2 regions of the Paraburkholderia sp. D15 genome follow, and region 2 is predicted to be linked to the other one. Evidence: predicted binding sites of a transcription regulator. Region 2 holds the regulator's gene; the other holds the start of a gene.
The links. Region 2 encodes LexA, which represses DNA repair genes until DNA is damaged. Its sites were predicted from a motif close to ACTGTATNNNNATACAGT; they were not measured.
Positions count from the first base shown of each region.

Region 1: a site for LexA is predicted at 6,621-6,638, ahead of LFL96_RS14590 (PA0069 family radical SAM protein). Genes of this name have one in related genera too.

Region 1 is NZ_CP110395.1:3,380,863-3,390,496, reverse strand. Features, by position in the region: gene LFL96_RS14620 (MetQ/NlpA family ABC transporter substrate-binding protein) at 1-487, shown strand, start outside; gene LFL96_RS14615 (electron transfer flavoprotein subunit beta/FixA family protein) at 794-1,543, shown strand; gene LFL96_RS14610 (FAD-binding protein) at 1,655-2,590, shown strand; gene LFL96_RS14605 (acyl-CoA dehydrogenase) at 2,709-4,499, shown strand; gene LFL96_RS14600 (D-amino acid dehydrogenase) at 4,629-5,915, opposite strand; gene LFL96_RS14595 (Lrp/AsnC ligand binding domain-containing protein) at 6,084-6,572, shown strand; gene LFL96_RS14590 (PA0069 family radical SAM protein) at 6,703-7,887, shown strand; gene LFL96_RS14585 (TM2 domain-containing protein) at 7,938-8,405, opposite strand; gene LFL96_RS14580 (PQQ-dependent sugar dehydrogenase) at 8,568-9,634, opposite strand, start outside.
Region 2 is NZ_CP110395.1:2,558,429-2,568,062, reverse strand. Features, by position in the region: gene LFL96_RS10970 (M20 family metallopeptidase) at 1-1,176, opposite strand, end outside; gene LFL96_RS10965 (LysR family transcriptional regulator) at 1,347-2,312, shown strand; gene LFL96_RS10960 (hypothetical protein) at 2,603-3,025, shown strand; gene LFL96_RS10955 (ABC transporter permease) at 3,080-3,919, opposite strand; gene nodI (nodulation factor ABC transporter ATP-binding protein NodI) at 4,004-4,918, opposite strand; gene LFL96_RS10945 (universal stress protein) at 5,360-5,824, shown strand; gene LFL96_RS10940 (DUF2939 domain-containing protein) at 5,848-6,513, opposite strand; gene LFL96_RS10935 (hypothetical protein) at 6,710-7,054, opposite strand; gene lexA (transcriptional repressor LexA) at 7,322-7,972, opposite strand; gene LFL96_RS10925 (sulfate ABC transporter substrate-binding protein) at 8,297-9,337, shown strand; gene cysT (sulfate ABC transporter permease subunit CysT) at 9,537-9,634, shown strand, end outside.

The sequences.
Region 1 (9,634 bases), 820 kb from region 2:
TACGGTCACTTACCCGATGGGCATCTATTCGAAGAAGCTGAAGTCGCTGGCCGAGCTGCAACCGGGTGCGAAGATCGCCGTGCCGAACGACCCGACCAACGGCGGCCGCGCATTGCTGCTGCTGCAGAAGCAGGGTCTGCTGAAGCTGCGCGCCGACGCGGGCCTGAAGGCGACGCCGCTCGATATCGTCGATAACCCGAAGAAGCTGAAGATCGTCGAACTCGACGCCGCGCAGATTCCGCGCTCGCTGAACGACGTGGACGCGGCCGCGATCAACACCAACTTCGCGATGGAAGCCGGCTTGAACCCGAAGAAGGACGCGATCGCAGCCGAGGACCCGAAGGGTCCGTACGTGAACATCATCGCGATCCGTGCCGAGGACAAGGACAAGCCGTGGGTCGCGAAACTGGTCGCCGCCTATCACTCGCCGGAAGTGAAGCAGTTCGTGGCGACGAAGTTCGGCGGTTCGGTGATCACCGCGTGGTGATGGCGGCCCGCGGATGACGGCCCGCGGAGGGTGGTCCAGGAGCCGGCAACCCTCGTTCGCAGTAACCCGAACGCAGTAGTTCATCAGTAGTAAGACAGGACGGCAATACGGATTTAGAGTCGTGAGTCGGAACCCGGGGTTGCCACCCGGGTTTTTTCGAGATTAAAATAGAACGATCGTTCGTTATTGCCGTCACGCCGCTGGGGAGCGATATCCTCCTGCTAGAGCGCCCGCGAACCGGCTGCCGTGAGGGCAGTCGCTATAATGTTCGCTGGGTTGACGTATTCGTAACTTTGGAGCGTGTGCATGAAAATCCTGGTGCCAGTGAAGAGAGTGGTCGATTACAACGTGAAGGTTCGAGTCAAATCGGACGGCACGGGTGTCGACATCGCGAACGTGAAGATGTCGATGAATCCGTTCGACGAAATCGCGGTGGAAGAAGCCGTGCGCCTGAAGGAAGCGGGCGTGGCGACCGAAGTGATCGCCGTGTCGGCGGGTGTCGCGCAATCGCAGGAAACGCTGCGCACCGCGCTGGCGATCGGCGCGGACCGCGCGATCCTGATCGAGTCGAACGAAGAGCTGCAGCCGCTGGCGGTTGCCAAGCTGCTGAAGGCGCTGGTCGACAAGGAACAGCCGCAACTGGTGATCCTCGGCAAGCAGGCCATCGACGACGATTCGAACCAGACCGGCCAGATGCTCGCCGCGCTGGCGAACCTGCCGCAGGCCACGTTCGCGTCGAAGGTGGTGGTGGCCGACGGCAAGGCGACGGTGTCGCGCGAAGTGGACGGCGGTGCGGAAACGCTGTCGCTGACGCTGCCCGCGGTGGTGACGACCGATCTGCGCCTGAACGAGCCGCGCTACGTGACGCTGCCGAACATCATGAAGGCGAAGAAAAAGCCGCTGGAAACGATCAAGCCGGAAGACCTCGGCGTTGATGTCGCGCCGCGCCTGAAGACGCTGAAAGTCGTCGAGCCGCCCAAGCGCTCCGCTGGTGTGAAGGTGCCGGACGTGAAGACGCTGGTCGAAAAGCTGAAGACCGAAGCCAAGGTGCTGTAAGCGCCGCATGGGATCAGAGTAAGCGCTGAAGCGCTAACTCTGATCGACAGCTTTGCATGGGACCAGAGTAAGCGCTAAAGCGCTAACTCTGGTCGACAGGAGACTGATGAAATGACGAATCTGGTAATTGCAGAACACGACAACGCGTCGATCAAGGCCGCGACGCTGAACACGATCGCAGCGGCACAGAAGATTGGCGGCGATGTCCACGTGCTGGTGGCAGGCCACAACGCGCAAGCCGCGGCGGATGCGGCGGCGAAGATCGCCGGCGTGTCGAAAGTGCTGCTGGCCGACGCGCCGCAACTCGAAGCCGGCCTCGCGGAAAACGTCGAGGCGACGGTGCTGAACATCGCGAAGGATTACTCGCATATCCTCGCGCCGGCCACGGCCTACGGCAAGAACATCGCCCCGCGTATCGCGGCGAAGCTCGACGTCGCGCAGATCAGCGACATAACCGCGGTGGATTCCGCCGACACGTTCGAGCGTCCGATCTACGCGGGCAACGCGATCGCGACGGTGCAATCGGCTGACCCGATCAAGGTCATCACGGTCCGCTCGACCGGTTTCGACGCCGTCGCGGCCGAAGGCGGCAGCGCAGCGGTCGAGAAGATCGAGGCGGCGGCGGACAGCGGCATCTCGTCGTTCGTGAGCCGTGAGGTGACGAAGCTGGACCGTCCGGAACTGACCTCGGCGAAGATCATCGTCTCGGGCGGCCGGGGCCTGGGCAACGGCGAGAACTACACGAAGGTGCTGGAGCCGCTGGCGGACAAGCTGAACGCGGCGCTGGGCGCCTCGCGCGCGGCGGTCGACGCGGGCTTCGTGCCGAACGACTACCAGGTCGGCCAGACCGGCAAGATCGTCGCGCCGCAGCTGTACGTCGCCGTGGGCATCTCGGGTGCGATCCAGCATCTGGCCGGCATGAAGGATTCGAAGGTGATCGTCGCGATCAACAAGGATCCGGAAGCGCCGATCTTCAGCGTGGCCGATTACGGTCTGGTGGGCGATCTGTTCACGGTCGTGCCGGAACTCGTTAGCGAACTCGGCTAACTCGGCCAATGGCCACGACGCCGTCGAGGCGTCTGGCAGCGAAAGAAAAAGCGAAAGGGCGCGGGACCCATCAAGTCCAGCGCCCTTTTTTTGTATCGAAGACAGGAGGAGAACTGATATGAGTTACACAGCGCCCATCAAGGACATGTTGTTCGTGATGAAAGAACTGGCCGGTCTCGACGACATCGCGACGCTGCCAGGCTTCGAAGACGCTAACTTCGACACGGCTGCGGCCGTGCTCGACGAATCGGCGAAACTGTGCGGCGAGGTGCTGGCGCCGCTGAATGTCGAAGGCGATCGCAATCCGAGCAGCTGGAAAGACGGTGTCGTCACCGCGACGCCGGGCTTCAAGGACGCGTTCCGTCAATTCGCCGAAGGCGGCTGGCAAGGCGTGCAGCATCCGGCCGAATACGAAGGCCAGGGCCTGCCGAAGCTGATCGCGACGCCTTGCGTCGAAATGCTCAACGCGTCGAACCTGTCGTTCGCGCTGTGTCCGCTGCTGACCGATGGCGCGATCGAGGCGCTCCTGACCGCCGGCACCGAAGCGCAGAAACAAACCTATGTGCCCAAGCTGATTTCCGGCGAATGGACCGGCACGATGAACCTCACCGAGCCGCAGGCCGGTTCCGATCTCGCGCTGGTCCGCACGCGTGCCGAGCCGCAAGGCGATGGTTCGTTCAAGCTGTTCGGCACGAAAATTTTCATCACGTGGGGCGAACACGACATGGCGAAGAACATCGCCCATCTCGTGCTGGCGCGCACGCCGAACGCACCCGAAGGCGTGAAGGGCATTTCGCTGTTCATCGTGCCGAAGTTTCTCGTCAATGAAGACGGCTCGCTCGGTGCGCGCAACGACGTGCATTGCGTGTCGATCGAACACAAGCTCGGCATCAAGGCGAGCCCGACCGCGGTGCTGCAATTCGGCGATCACGGCGGCGCGATCGGTCATCTGATCGGCGAGGAAAATCGCGGCCTCGAATACATGTTCATCATGATGAACGCCGCGCGTTTCGCGGTCGGCATGCAAGGCGTCGGCGTGTCGGACCGTGCGTACCAGAAGGCGGTCGCGTATGCGAAGGACCGCGTGCAAAGCCGTCCGGTGGATGGTTCCGCGAAACAGTCGGTGGCGATCATCCAGCATCCGGACGTGCGCCGCATGCTCGCGACGATGCGCGGTCTGACCGAGGCATCGCGCGCGCTCGCGTACGTGGCGGCCGCGCATTGCGACATCGCGCATCGTCGTCCGGACGACGCCACTCGCGCCCAGCATCAGGCGATCTACGAATTTCTCGTGCCGATCGTGAAGGGCTGGAGCACCGAACTGTCGATCGACGTCACCAGCCTCGGCGTTCAGGTGCACGGCGGCATGGGCTTCATCGAGGAAACCGGCGCGGCGCAGTATTACCGCGACGCCCGCATCCTGCCGATCTACGAAGGCACGACCGCGATTCAGGCGAACGATCTGATCGGCCGCAAGACGCTGCGCGACGGCGGCAAGGTCGCGAAGGCGCTGCTCGCCGAAGTGGCGCAAACCGTCGAAGCGCTTGGCGTGCAGCAAGCTCCGGCGTTCGATTCGATGAAAAAGTATCTGGCGCAAGGTCACGCGGCATTGAGCGCGGCAGTCGATTTCGTGGTGGCGAACACCAAGGGCGATCCGAACGCGGTGTTCGCGGGCAGCGTGCCGTATCTGAAGCTCGCGGGCGTCGTGCTCGGCGGCTGGCAGATGGCGCGTGCGTTGCTGGTGGCCGCGAAGAAGCGCGACGAGGATCCGTCGTTCTACGGCGCGAAGATCGCGACCGCGCAGTTCTACGCGGAGCATGTGTTGCCGCTCGCATCGGCGCTGGAGGCATCGATTGTCAGCGCGAAGGGCGGCGAGGGTGTGCTGGCGTTGTCGGACGATCAGTTCTGACCGGATGGGCGGCAAGCGTCGGGGCGGCTCGGCGCTCAGCCTGCTTTATTTAGTCCGGATCAGGTATGAAAAAAAAGCGCCCCACGGGGCGCTTTTGCTTTTGCGTTGCCTGGGTGTGCCGGCTCGGCCTCAGGCGTAAGCCGGACGATGCGCGCCACCGGTCTCGCCGAGATAGCGGTGCACGGACAGATCGTCCGCCTTGATCGCCGGCTGCTTGCCCGACATCACGTCGGCCAGCAACTGGCCCGACCCGCACGACATGGTCCAGCCGAGCGTGCCGTGACCCGTGTTCAGGAACAGATTCGCGACCGGCGTGCGGCCGACGATCGGCGTGCCGTCCGGCGTCATCGGGCGCAATCCGGTCCAGAAACTGGCCTTCGACGTATCGCCGCCGCCCGGGAACAGATCGTTCACGCACAATTCCAGCGTTTCGCGGCGCGCCTGGCGCAGCGACTTGTCGAAGCCGACGATCTCCGCCATCCCGCCGACGCGAATCCGGTCGTCGAAACGCGTGATCGCGATCTTGTAGGTCTCGTCGAGCACGGTCGACACGGGCGCAGCCGCTTCGTTGACGATCGGCGCGGTGATCGAATAACCCTTGAGCGGGTACACCGGAATCTTCACGAGACCCGAGAGGAACTTCGTCGAGTACGAACCCAGCGCGACCACGAACGAATCGGCGCGCACCAGTTCGCTGCCGCATTGCACGCCCGCGATGCGGTCGCCCGCCATCGCCAGCGAATCGATCGGCGTGTTGTAGCGGAATTTCACGCCCAGTTGTTCGGCCAGCGCGGCGAGGCGCGTGGTGAACATCTGGCAGTCGCCGGTTTCGTCGCCCGGCAGGCGCAGGCCGCCGGTCAGCTTGTGCGATACCGCGGCGAGCGCCGGCTCGGCTTGCGCGAGTTCGGCCGCCGACAGCAATTCGTACGGCACGTTGGCTTCCTGCAGCACGGCGATGTCTTTGGCGGCGCCTTCGAACTGCTGCTGCGTGCGGAACACCTGCAGCGTGCCGCCGGTGCGGCCTTCGTACTGGATGCCGGTTTCGGCGCGCAGCGCCTGCAGGCAGTCGCGGCTGTATTCGGCGAGGCGCACCATGCGGCCCTTGTTCACCGCGTAACGCGACGACGTGCAGTTCTGCAGCATCTGCCACATCCATTGCAGCTGGAATTGCGTGCCGTCGAGGCGGATCGCCAGCGGCGCGTGCTTCTGGAACATCCATTTGACCGCTTTCAACGGCACGCCCGGCGCGGCCCACGGCGACGCGTAGCCCGGCGAGATCTGGCCGGCATTGGCAAAGCTGGTTTCGAGCGCCGGGCCGGCCTCGCGATCGATGACGGTCACTTCGTGACCGGCACGCGCCAGGTAATACGCGCTGGTCACCCCGACGACGCCACTGCCCAAAACGACGACTCGCATAACTGCTCCGACAGATTCAATAGAGGTTGAAGGGCGCTGCGCTCGCGGATTCGTTGGAATTCGTTCGATTCACGAGGTGTAACGCGGGTCGCCCAGTGTTAACCGCTATACTATTAACAGTCAGGTAGGTTTTGTTATCGTATTTTCAGGATTTTCAGCAAATACACCATGCGAACACAGCGTCAGCCGGTCCGGGCTCTCGATAAGCTCGATCACAAGATCCTGCGGCTGTTGCAGCAGGACGGCCGGATGGCCATGAAAGACCTCGCGGAGCAGGTCGGGCTGTCGGTCACGCCGTGCATCGAGCGGGTCAAGCGGATGGAGCGCGACGGCGTGATCACCGGCTATCACGCACGCGTGAATCCGGCCGAGCTCGGTGCGGCGCTGCTGGTGTTCGTCGAGATCACGCTGGATCACAAAAGCGGCAACATGTTCGACCAGTTCCGCCGCGAGGTGCAGAAGATCCCCGAGGTGCTGGAGTGCCATCTGGTGTCGGGTGACTTCGACTATCTGATCAAGGCGCGCATCGGCGAGATGGCCGATTACCGGAAGCTGCTCGGCGACATCCTGTTGCAGCTTCCCGGCGCCGTGCAGTCGAAGAGCTATGTGGTGATGGAGGAAATCAAGGAGACGCTGACGATCGCGGTCGGGGATTAAGAAGCGCATGGTTTGACGGCTGGGCAGGGCTCGACAAACGGCGTAAACACTGTATATTTATACAGGTGTTTGGCGCCGTTTTTTGTTGGCGCTGCTGTTTTTTATTGCCGTGCTTTGCCTGATTCCAGCCGTGACCGCCCCTGCCCCTGACCCCGACTTCGACTCCGCGCCCGAGTATCCGATCGCGCCGCCTGCGCCACGCAAGGGGCGCGGCGCGGTGACGAATCTGCAAGGCCGCTACGAAGTCGACCAGCGCGAAGCGGTGGACGACGGCTGGCTGACGGTCACGACATCGGAAGATGACGACGGCCAACCCAAAGTCCTGCGCACGCAGGTTTTCGAGGAGCGCGCGAAGACCATTCTCACGCGCAATGCGTCGCCGGACATTCCTTTTGGCGTGTCGCTGAATCCCTATCGCGGGTGCGAGCACGGTTGCATCTATTGCTTTGCGAGGCCCACACATAGTTATTTAGGCTTGTCGCCGGGGCTCGACTTCGAAAGCCGTATCTACGCGAAGATCAATGCGCCGGAATTGCTCGAACGCGAGTTGTCGAAGCAATCCTATGTGCCGGAACCGATCGCGCTCGGCGTGAATACCGACGCGTGGCAACCCGTGGAGCGGGAGTTGCGGCTCACCCGGCGCGTTATCGAAGTGCTCAGCGAACGTCAGCAGCCGTTCGCGGCGATCACCAAGTCGTCGCTGATCGAACGCGATCTCGATCTGCTTGCGCCAATGGCGGCGCGCGGGCAGTTCATGGCCGCCATCACGATCACCACGCTCGACGCGGACATCGCGCGCACGCTGGAGCCGCGTGCCGCTACGCCGTCGCGTCGATTACGCGCCATTCGCACGCTGAGCGAGGCGGGCATTCCGGTCGGCGTGAGCATTGCGCCGGTCATTCCGTTCGTGACGGAACCGGACATGGAGCGGGTGCTGGAGGCGTGCGCGGAAGCCGGTGCGAGCAACGCGAGCTACATCGTGCTGCGTTTGCCGTGGGAAGTCGCGCCGCTGTTCAAGGACTGGCTGGCCGCGCATTTTCCCGATCGGGCCGATCGGGTGATGAGTCGCGTGCGCGATATGCGGGGTGGCAAAGACTACGACTCGAATTTCGCCACGCGCATGAAGGGCGAGGGCTTGTGGGCGGATCTGTTGCGGCAGCGTTTTCGCAATGCAGCGGCCCGGTTGGGATTGAATCGGCGCGATCGCGGCATTCTGGATATGTCGCATTTTCGCCGCCTCGATCCGTCGGGGCCGCCGCATTCGTCACGTCCCGCGGCGGCCGCGCGAGACGATCCGCAGTTGGATCTTTTCTAGCTTTGTGCGCGGCTGGGCAGGCGTCATTGCAAAAACGCCGCCGCGAATGCTTACTGCGAAAGCGCCTTGGCCGCCTGCACCTGACTTTCGAAATAGGTTTGAAACGAAAGGGCGAGGCCGGTCATCAGCAGAAATGCGCCGATCAGCAGCGAGAAGATGACGATGAAAATGACCGTCCAGCCGGAATTGCTGTGGCGGCCGGTTTGCGCGTTGAACTGGGCGTCCCACTTTTCGTCCGGGCGCAGACCGTAGACGATCGCGGCGAGAAACGCCGAGAGCAGCGACACCGCGCCGAAGAATGCGAGCACCCAGCCAGGCATCGACGCGCGCTCGCTGGCGATCACCAGCATCACGCCCGGAATGCCGATCAGCGTGCCGAGCAGATGCGCCCAACCGTAGATGTCGCGTGTGCCGTAGAGATAGAAGCGGTGTGCGCCGAGGGAGCCGAACAGGAAGGCCAGCGCGGCGGTAATCGTCTTGGATCTGAAGCGCGGTGAAGCCGAAGCGAGGGTGGACATGTAGGCGAGGGCGGAGTACCCGGTGTAAGCGGAATAAGGGGCGATCGAAGGTTGCGGCGCGTCGAATGGCGCAGAGTGACACGGCGCAGACCGTCGCGCATTCTACGCCCGGGCGGTGGGGCGGTCACGTGACCGGGGGTCGCAATAAACGTGGGCGAATGTTCAGGAGCCTGGCGCCGAATACGTTACGCGGTAAATGGCGCCGGCGGTGTCGTCGCTGATCAGCAGCGAGCCGTCGGGTAGTGGTAGCACGTCTGCGGGGCGCCCCCAGACCGCTTCGCCGGGTTGCAGCCAGCCTTCGGCGAAGACCTCCTGACGTGCGTTGCTGCCGTCCGGGTTGGTGATCACGCGCACGACGCGGTAGCCGACCTTCTTGCTGCGATTCCACGAACCATGCTCGGCGATGAAGATGTTGTCGCGATAGGCGGCGGGGAACATCGAGCCGGTATAAAAACGCATGCCGAGCGACGCGACATGCGCGCCCAGCTTGACCGCCGGCGGCGTGAACGCGCTACACGGGCGGTCCTTGCCGTACTGGGGATCGGGCGTGTCGCCGCCGTGGCAATACGGAAAGCCGAAATCCATGCCGGCGCGCGGCGCGCGGTTGAGTTTGTCGTCGGGTACGTCGTCGCCCAGCAGGTCGCGGCCGTTGTCGGTGAACCACAGGTCATGCGTCGCCGGATGCCACGCGAAGCCGACGGAATTGCGGATGCCGCGGGCGACCACTTCATAATGGCTGCCGTCCGCGTCCATGCGGCCGATCAGGCCATAGCGGTCGCGGTCCTTCAGGCACACGTTGCAAGGCGCGCCCTGGGGCACGCAGAGTTTGCCGTCCGGGCCGAAGGCGATGAATTTCCAGCCGTGGTGCGTTTCGGTCGGCAGGGAGTCGGTGATCACGACCGGCTTGGGCGGATCGTTCAGATGCGAGTCGATCGCGTCGAAGCGCAGGATTTTCGATACGGCGGACACGTAGAGCGCGCCGTCCCGCCATGCGACGCCCGCTGGCATCTCGAGGCCGGAGGCGATCACATGACGGCCGGTCACGTGGCCGTTCTGCAGTTCGAGCGCATACACGTGGCCGTCGAGGCTGCCTATATAGAGAATGCCTTGCGGGGACAGCGTCATGGCCCGCGCGCTGGGCACGGCATCGGACAGCACGTCGATATGGAAACCGGGCGGCAGTTTGATCCGGTCGACGGGTAGCGCGGCGTACGCGCCAATGGCCTGCA
Region 2 (9,634 bases):
CTTCTTGCCGGTGGTCTGTTCGAGCGACGCGACGGCCCACGTCACCCACGGGTCGTCGGGGTCCAGACGCGTGGCCGGCGCGCCGCGTTCGACGTCGATCCGCACCTGCTCGAAACCGTGCGTATCCAGATGCGTGCGCAGATAACGTTCGAGGTTTTCCCAATCGGTGCCGACCACGAAGCGCAACTGGCAATGCGCGAACGCCGTGGCCGGAATCGCATTGACCGGGTTCTCCGGATTGCCGGCCTTGAAGGCGAGCACTTCGAAGCTGTTCCAGCCGAACACGCGTTCGGGCGCGCTCAGACCCGGCTCGCCCCAGTGAACGTCGACGGTGGGGTCGCCCGGACCGCCGCCGACCGCGATGTCGGCCAGCGCGCGCCGCACGGCCTCTGGAATCGGCGGCGGCCGCAAGCCGTCGACGGTGATCACGCCGCGCGCATCGACGAGGCTCGCCAGGGCGTTGGCCAGCACGGTCGCCGGATTGCGCAGCAGGCCGCCCCAGTTACCCGAGTGATGCGCGCTGTCGCGCAGATTCAGCGACAGTTTGAAGTTCACCGAGCCGCGCGAGCCGAGGAACACGGTCGGACGGCGCGCCGCGAGGCGCGGACCGTCGGACGCGATCAACACGTCGGCGGCGAGTTCGTGCGCGTGTGCGCGGCAGATCGCATCGAGCCCCGGCGAGCCGGTTTCCTCGCCCATCTCGATCAGCAGCTTCGCGTTGAAGCCGAGATTGCCGCCGCGCGCGGCCTGCACGCTCGCCAGCGCGGCGAGATTGATGCTGTGCTGGCCCTTGTTGTCGGCGGTGCCGCGGCCGAACCAGCGTTCGCCTTCGACCGTCACGGCCCACGGCGTGAGCGGCGCGCGCCACTGGCTGTCGTAGCCGCGCACCACGTCGCCGTGACCGTAGATCAGCACCGTCGGCAGATGCGCGGCTTCGTGGCGCTCGGCGAGCAGGAACGGCCCGAGGCCGTCCACCGGATTCGCGACGATGCGGGTCGTGAAGCCGAGCGCTTCGGCTTCCGGCGTGATCTCGTCGGTCAGATACGCGAGCAGCGTCGCCGCGCGGTCGCTCTCCTGGCTCTCGGTGCGAAAGCCGACGCGGCGGTTCAGGTTGTCGAGGAACGCGCCGGATTCGAAGTGGCGTGTCGCGTGGTCGATAGCCTCGGTACGGCTCATGAATGTCTCCCTGTTCTTCAGTGCAACGTGCAGTGCGAAAGCGCTGTTCCGCAGCTCGTGACCGATTCTAGGTAGCCGTTTTTTTTGTCACAATGATCGTATTTCGAAGCTTGCGTTGCCGGAAAGGCAAAGCTCAGGCCAGCCTCGAACCGACTTCCGGGAGTGAATCCATGACCCTTTCCCTGCACGGCATCGCGCTGCGTTACTTCGTCGAAGTCGCGCGCACCGGCTCGATCAGCGACGCATCCGCGCGGCTGCATGTGGCTGTCTCGGCCATCAGCCGGCAGATCGCGCGGCTCGAGAGCGAACTGGGCGTCGCGCTGTTCGAGCGGCGTCCGCGCGGCATGGCGCTGTCCGAAGCGGGCGAGCGGCTGCTCGCGTACGCGCAGCGCAGCCTGCTCGAAGCCGCGCATGTGATGAAGGAAATCGGCGGCCTCGAAAGTCTGCACGGCAGCATGATCAAGCTCGCCAGTTCGGAGGGCTTCGCCGCGGACTTCCTGCCCACCGCGATGGCGAGCTTCCGCGATCAATACCCGGGCATCGACTTCACGCTCTCGGTGATGTCGCCGGGCGCCGCGACCCGTTGCGTGCGCGACGGCGATGCCGACCTCGCGCTGACCTTCAGTCTCGCGCCGGAGAAGGGCGTCAAGGTCGAGCACACCGAACGCGCGCCGGTGTATGCGCTGCTGCGCGCCGGGCATCCGCTCGCCACGCGCGCCAGGGTGTCGCTCGCCGATCTGCGCGCGTATCCGCTGGTGCTGCCCGCGCCGGGCACGACGATACGTCAGTTGATCGACATCACCTGCGCGCTGGAGGGCATCCTGCTCGACCCCGATCTGACCTGCAACAACAGCGGCGCGATGTATCGCTATGCGCAGAAGTCCGGCGCGGTCATGTTCACGGGTTTGCTGTCGGTGCGCGACCGCTATGCCGGCGACGGCTTCGTCATGATGCCGCTCACCCATCCGCAGATGCGTCAGCGCAGCATCCAGGTGCAGACGATGGCGGGGCGCGAACTGCCGTCGGCGGTACGCGCGTTTCGCGATCATCTGATCGCGGAGATCGCGCGGCCGAAGCCGGGCGGCGATGGCGCGCCGAAAGCGGCGGGGCATCGGCGGCGGCGCCCCGCGGCCTGACCGGCAAATCTCCGTGTCGGAAAACGAATCACGACCTACACTGTCTTGGACGGGGCGGGCTGATGGGGCGCACCGGGGTGCACCGGGGTCGCAGCGGATCGCGCCGCGCCGCGCGGCGTGCGATGTTGCGGCGCACGACCGGAGCGCGGCCGGGTTCGGAGAGACGGCCGCCCAGGCGTCATGCCAGCAAGCGCAGTGGTAGGATTCAGCCCGAAAAAAACGGAGCGAGAGCGGCGCGCGAACCCCATCGCGCGCTGTCCATCACATAACGATACGACTCAGGACATCGAATGGCGCAGCAAAAAACCAACCCAAAACTCGAACAGGCGCTGACGCGCGGGGATCTGGCGATCCGCCAGGCCAATTCGGCGCGCGCCACGGCGCTGTTGCGCGCACTCGGCAAGATGATCGTCGAAGCCTCGGCGACGATCGGCGTGGAGGCTTTCACGCTGATTCCCGACGGCGACAAGATCTACGATCCCGCCGACGGTCTGTGGCCGCAGGAATTGCAGGTGTCGCTCGACGGTCCCGTCGAGGAAGCCGATCCGGATGAAGTTCGCACGGTGCGTCTGATCGCCGACGATCCGGCGACGATGTTCCGCGTCGAATGGCAGCGCGCGGATGGCAAGATCGGCCGTCAGGACGGCGGCCCGTTCGCGACGGTCGCCTTCATCTCCGACGTCGACATTCCCTGGACCGACGACGAAGACTGAACGAGCGTTGTACGAATGCCGTACGGGCGCTGAGCGAAGCTCACGCGCTCGACGTTATTTCATCATCCTGCGGCGGAACAGCACCGCCGCAATCACGAATCCTCCCACCGCATACGCGGCCAGCACGGCCAGATGCCAGGCCGCGTGCTCGACCGGACGGTCGAGCATGGCCGGCCGGATCAGATCGACCGCATGCGCGAGCGGCAACGCGCCGGTCACCGCGCGCGCCGCGGCCGGCAACTGCGAAGCCGGAAAGAACACGCCGGAGAGCAGCAGCATCGGCGTGAGCACCAGCGTCTGATAGAACATGAAGAAGTCGTACGAGGGCGCGAGCGCCGTCACGATCATCGCGATGCTCGCGAACGCGAGACCGGTGAGCACGATGACCGGCAACGCTAGCAGCATCGACGGAAAACTGGCGTAGCCGAGCGCGCCGGCCACCAGCATGATCGCCGCGCCCGACAGCATCGACTTGCTGCCCGCCCAGATGATTTCGCCCAGCACGATATCGCCGAGCGTGAGCGGCGTATGCATGATCGCTTCCCACGTGCGCTGCACGTGCATGCGCGAGAAGCCCGAATACATCGACTCGAAACTCGCCGACATCATCACGCTCGACGCCACCGTGCCGGCCGCGAGGAAGGCGATGTACGACACGCCGTCCACATGGCCGACCATCAGCCCGAGGCCGAAACCGAGACCGAACAGATAGATCATCGGATCGGCCAGGTTGCCGAACATCGAGGCGATCGCGAGTTTCTTCCACACCAGATAATTGCGCCGCCACACCGCGATCCAGTTGACCGCGTTGGCGGGGAAGGCGCCGAACGGCTGCTGGGCCGACGGTTTGTCGCTGGGGGCGTGGCCCGGGGTGTCGTAGCTGCGTGCGTCCATGTCCATGGCGTGTCTCGTTCGTGCGGCGTGGGCCGAATCGGCCTGAAGGGCGTTTCTCGAAGGTGCCGGCGCGTCGGTCCGGGCTCAGTCCTGCATCTCGCGGCCCGTGAGCCGCAGGAACACGTCCTCCAGATTCGCCGGGCGATGCAGATAGCGCAGGTCGGCGCGCTGCTTCAGACGCGCGTGCACGGGCTGCGCGTCGTTCACATAGCAGAACAGCGTCTCGCCGCTGATCTCGGTACGTTCGACGAGCGGCGCAAGCTCGTCGCGCAACGCCACCGGATCGGGGCCGAAAATCTCGATCACGTCGCAGCCGATCTCCGACGCGATCAGCGCATCCGGCGCGCCCTCGGCGATCTTGCGGCCTTCCTCGATCACGCACAGGCGGTCGCACAGCCGTTCGGCTTCCTCCATGAAATGCGTGGTCAGCAGAATCGTCTTGCCGCGCGCGAGCAGCGAGCGCAGCCGCTCCCAGATCAGATGCCGGGCCTGCGGATCGAGACCGGTGGTCGGTTCGTCCATGATCAGCACGTCGGGATCGTTGACGAGCGCGCGCGCCAGCGTCAGACGCCGCTTCATGCCGCCCGACAGTTCGCTCACGCGCGCATCCGCCTTGCTTTCGAGGCGCGCGAATTCGAGCAGCGACGGCACCATCGCGCGGCATTGCGCGGCGCTCAATCCGAAGTAGCGGCCGAACACCAGCAGGTTCTCGCGCACCGTGAAATCGGGATCGAGGTTGTCGAACTGCGGCACCACGCCCACGCGCGCCCGGGCGACGCGCGCGCGGCCCGGAATCGGTTCGCCGCACAGACGGATGGCACCGGCGTCCGGCGCCGCGATGCCGAGCAGCATGCGCAACGTGGTGGTCTTGCCCGCGCCGTTCGGGCCGAGCAGGCCGAAGCATTCGCCGGCATCGACATGAAACGACAGACCGTCGACGACCGTCTTCTCGCCGTAGCGTTTTTCAACCTGATGAAACTCGATGGCAGCGTCGGACATGGATCGAGGAAAGCTCCGGTAAGAGGTGCGGCTTGCGTGTGACGGATGCCGCCGGCGTGAGGCGATCCGGCGGTCCGGCGGTCCAGCGTTCCGGCTCGCGCGATTGGCATGGACGGCTCGCGTGGCACGAGCGCAACGCATGCCACGAGTGGCCGGTTGGCACGCTCGCCGCGCGTCGCCGCGAAGGCCGCCTATTCTAGGGCATCGCCAGGCTGGCAAAGGGCGTCGTCCCGATGTGCAGCAGGGCTTTCGTGCAGTGCGGCATGGGGTTGCACGGCCGGTTCGCTTTGCTACCTATCACCGCCAATCCCCCTACGCACCGGTTTAGGGCGCGATGGGCGGGTGCGCGTCGCACGGTTAGCGTTTTCCATCCCTTGCAAGCTGAATTGCGGCGCACCATGATTGATTCAGACCGTGCGCTCCGCGCGGAGGGAGAAAATCATGGCGAGCTACCAGAAAATCCTGCTGTGCTACGACGGCTCGCGCGAAGGCCGCAAGGCATTGCGTTGCGGCGCCGATCTGGCGTTGGATCTGAAAGCCGAAACGCATTTGCTGTCCGTGGTGGATATGCGTTCTAGCATCGCGCAAAGCGCGGGCCTGCTGACCGATGTGGCGTGCGGGAGCTTCGAGAAATCCGCTCGCGATATCTTGCAGGAAGGCGTGGACTGGCTCACCGAGCGCGGCGTGAGCGCGCAGGGGCACTTTGCGTTCGGCCATCCGATCGACGAGATCGCGAACCTGGCCAACGAGTTGCACGTCGACCTCGTGGTGGTCGGCCATCGCTGCCGCACCGGCTTGTCGCGATGGTGGATGGGCGCCGGCAACACGCCGCTGCTCGACCGGATTTCGTGCAGCATTCTGGTGGCGTGTTCGTCGTCGGCGGAGCAGGAGCAGGCGGCGGCCTGATCCGGCCGGCCCGCGAGCGGCCATTACTCGTTCAGGTCCACCGCGGCCAGCTTCCACGTGAACAGGCCTTCGCGCGCGAAGATCGCCGAATAACGCGCGTCGCCCGCGCCATGCTGGTACGTGACGACGAACTCGTTGAGGCCGCGATAGCCCGCCGTGGTCTGGGGCGGTTGCGGCGGCGTGGGGGTTGCCGGTGTGCCGGATGGTTGCGTTGACGGTGTTGATGGCGTTGCCGGGGCGGGCGCGGTTGCGCCCGGCGCCGCATCCGATGCGGGCGGCACGGCAGGCGCGGGCGGCCGCTCGCCAGGATTGCCGCGTGGCGGCATGCCGTTGAGCAACGCGGCGACGCCGTCCGGCGTCGCATACGCATCCACGAGCGGACCGATCAGCGCAACGCCGATCATCGCGCCGATGGCGGCAAACGGATTGCCGCTGCCGTGCTGGTCCAGGCGGCGCGTCAACAGGCCGGTCACCTGTTGTTTCAGGCTGTCGCGCAATGCGGGAAAGTCGACGTATTGATTGACGGTCTGCGCGTCGCGCGCATCCGCCGCGCGTTTGAGATTGTTCAACGCGATATACGGCGACGCATAAGCGAACCCGAGCGCGGCAATCACCACGACCACGATCAACGTCACGATCAGCGGGCGGGTGGCGCTGCCTTTCATCGGTGCGTTCGAGCGTCGGTTCATTCGGGTCCTGGTTCGCGGGGTCCTGGTTCGCGGGGGCAATCGCGGGGTGAATCGGATTGAAGCGGGCATCGCGCGGAATTCTCCATCGAATGTGATCTAACGTGGACCACGGCCACGCCAAAACGATCCCTGCGCGACATCCGGCGTTATACCCGATGTGATACCCAGCGTCATATCAAAGCGACAATCCGAACCTTCAGGCTTCGACGGCTGCGCCCTGCACATTCGCTTCTTCGGCGATACACCGGTCGATCATGCGGCACACCGCGTCCACGGTGCCGACCATGATCAGCCGCGATGGACCGTGATAGACGCGCACCGGCGCACGGCGCGCCGGCTCGGCGGTATTCAGGCCCGAGTTCAGCGACACGCGTGCAAACGCCGGCAGCGCGGAGGGCAGGCTCGATGCGCCGTCGGCGGAATCGAACAGCGATGGCGTGCTCGCCGCCGATGCCTCGATCAACGAGCAGGGCACCAGCTTGCGCAGATGACGCAGACGGCCGAACTGACGGAAGGGCAGCAGACGGGCAAGGCGTTCCATGATTCTCTCCAGGCGATGCAACGATGATGCAACGTGAGTGCGGCGGTAACGCCGCTTTAACGCTGGCTTCGAGCGTCGCCCAACGTACGGGCGTGTTTCGACAGACGGCGTGGAAACACGCCGTCACGCAGAAAAGAAACCAACGTGAATGCCTGCGGCTCAATCCCGGACGATTCACGAGCCAGCCGCGAGAGCTAGCTTCGATGACGCGGGGATTCAACCGCTGAGGACCCGCCGCCGAAACACTGACGAACCCTCGACGACCGCTTAAAACTCGCTCGGCCGTATCAGTCCGACGGCGATCCCTTCCAGCGCGAATTCCGCACTGCCGGTCTCGACGAAGATGTTGTCGTAGTCGGGGTTCTCCGCAATCAGCTCGATACCGTTCGGCCGACGCTTCAGACGCTTGACGGTCACATCGTCACCCAGCCGCGCGATGATGATCTGGCCGTCTTTCGCCTCGCTTTTCTTCTGCACCGCGAGCAGGTCGCCGTCGAAGATGCCCGCGTCGCGCATGGACAGCCCGCGCACCTTCAACAGGTAATCGGGCTTGCTCGAGAACAGCGCCGGGTCGCACGCGTAATGCTGCGAGATATGTTCCTGCGCGAGGATCGGGCTACCCGCCGCGACCCGCCCGATCAGCGGCAACGACAACTGCATGATGCTGGCGTGCGGCAGCGTGAACTGATGCGGCGAATCTTCCTGCCCGCTCAGCAGCCGGATGCCACGCGAGGCGCCGGCCGCGAGTTCGATCACACCCTTGCGTGCCAGTGCGCGCAGATGCTCCTCGGCGGAGTTCGCGGAACTGAAGCCGAGTTCGGCGGCGATCTCCGCACGGGTGGGCGGAAAACCGGTGCGTTCGATCGCCCGGCGGATCAGATCGAACACCTGCTGCTGGCGTGCGGTGAGTTTGGTCATGGTCACTGTATGTATGAACAGGTGACTGTATTTTTATACAGTATTCCGCGCAATTCAAGCTTTACTTTAAGTTCGTCCTCCCGGACACCGCCGCGAGGTCGCGATAACGCCGGTAAACGGCGCTTGAACATCCGATTTCGCGTCGCAACGCCTTGTCTGGCTGTCATTACCACTTTTGCGTATTAAAGAATGAGGAAACATTATTTTTAATGATGAAAGCTCTTCGATAGACTGCCCTTCGAGTTGGCGCTCATGTGCACGTGACCGCGACGTAGAACAACACCACACGCTGTTTCAGCGGACCACCACGCGGAGAAAGTTGACATGAATCACCGGAATACGGGGCTGGCAGGCAAGACGAAGAAACTCATCGCGGCACTCGCGCTCGGCGCGGCCGGCGCACTCGGCGCGATGGCGCAGGCACAGGCGGCCGACACGACGCTGTTGAACGTGTCCTACGACCCGACCCGCGAGCTGTACCAGGACGTCAATCAGGCATTCGGCAAGGAATGGAAGGCGAAGACCGGCGAGACGATCACCTTCAAGCAGTCGCACGGCGGCTCCGGCGCGCAGGCGCGCTCGGTGCTCGACGGCCTGCAGGCGGACGTCGTGACGCTGGCGCTGGCGTACGACATCGACGCGCTGGCCAGCAAGGGCCTGCTCGACAAGGGCTGGCAGAAGCGTCTGCCGGACAACGCGTCGCCGTACACGTCGACGATCGTGTTCCTGGTGCGCAAGGGCAACCCGAAGCACATCAAGGATTGGGACGATCTGACCCGGCCGGGCGTGTCGATCGTGACGCCGAATCCGAAGACCTCGGGCGGCGCGCGCTGGAACTACCTCGCGGCCTGGGCGTATGCCGAGCATCAGCCGGGCGGCAACGACCAGAAGGCGAAGGAATTCGTCGGCAAGCTCTACAAGAATGCCGGCGTGCTGGATTCGGGCGCGCGTGGCGCGACCACCAGCTTCGTGCAGCGCGGTATCGGCGACGTGCTGATCGCGTGGGAAAACGAAGCCTTCCTGTCGCTGAAGGAATTCGGTCCGGACAAGTTCGAAATCGTCGTGCCGTCGGTCAGTATCCTGGCCGAGCCGCCGGTGGCCGTGGTGGACAAGGTGGTCGACAAGCATGGCACCCGCAAGGTCGCCGAAGCGTATCTGAACTTCCTGTACAGCGAGGAAGGTCAGGAGATCGCCGCGCGCAACTTCTATCGTCCGCGTTCGAACAAGGTGCCGGCCGAACTGACCGCGAAGTTTCCGAAGCTGAAGCTGTACACCGTCGACGATTCGTTCGGCGGCTGGACCAACGCACAGAAGACGCACTTTGCCGACGGCGGCGTGTTCGATTCGATTTATCAACCGCAGTAAGCGAGCATTGTCCGCCGCCGCGGGCGGTGGGTAACACGCCGGTGCGGTAGCGCAGAAGATCGTGCAGGACCCTCGAGCGCGCCCATGGGCGCGCTTTTTGGCCGCCAGGGCCCGGCGGCCGCCGACCGGCGCGACGCGGTGAAAACCGCGCCGCGCCGGCCAACCGCAACGCAAGCCTCAACCCGAACGAGTAACCAGCATGACGACGTTGACCTTCCGAAAACCGAGCGCGTTGCCCGGTTTTGGCCTGACACTCGGCATCACCGTGGCGTATCTGAGCCTCGTGGTGCTGATCCC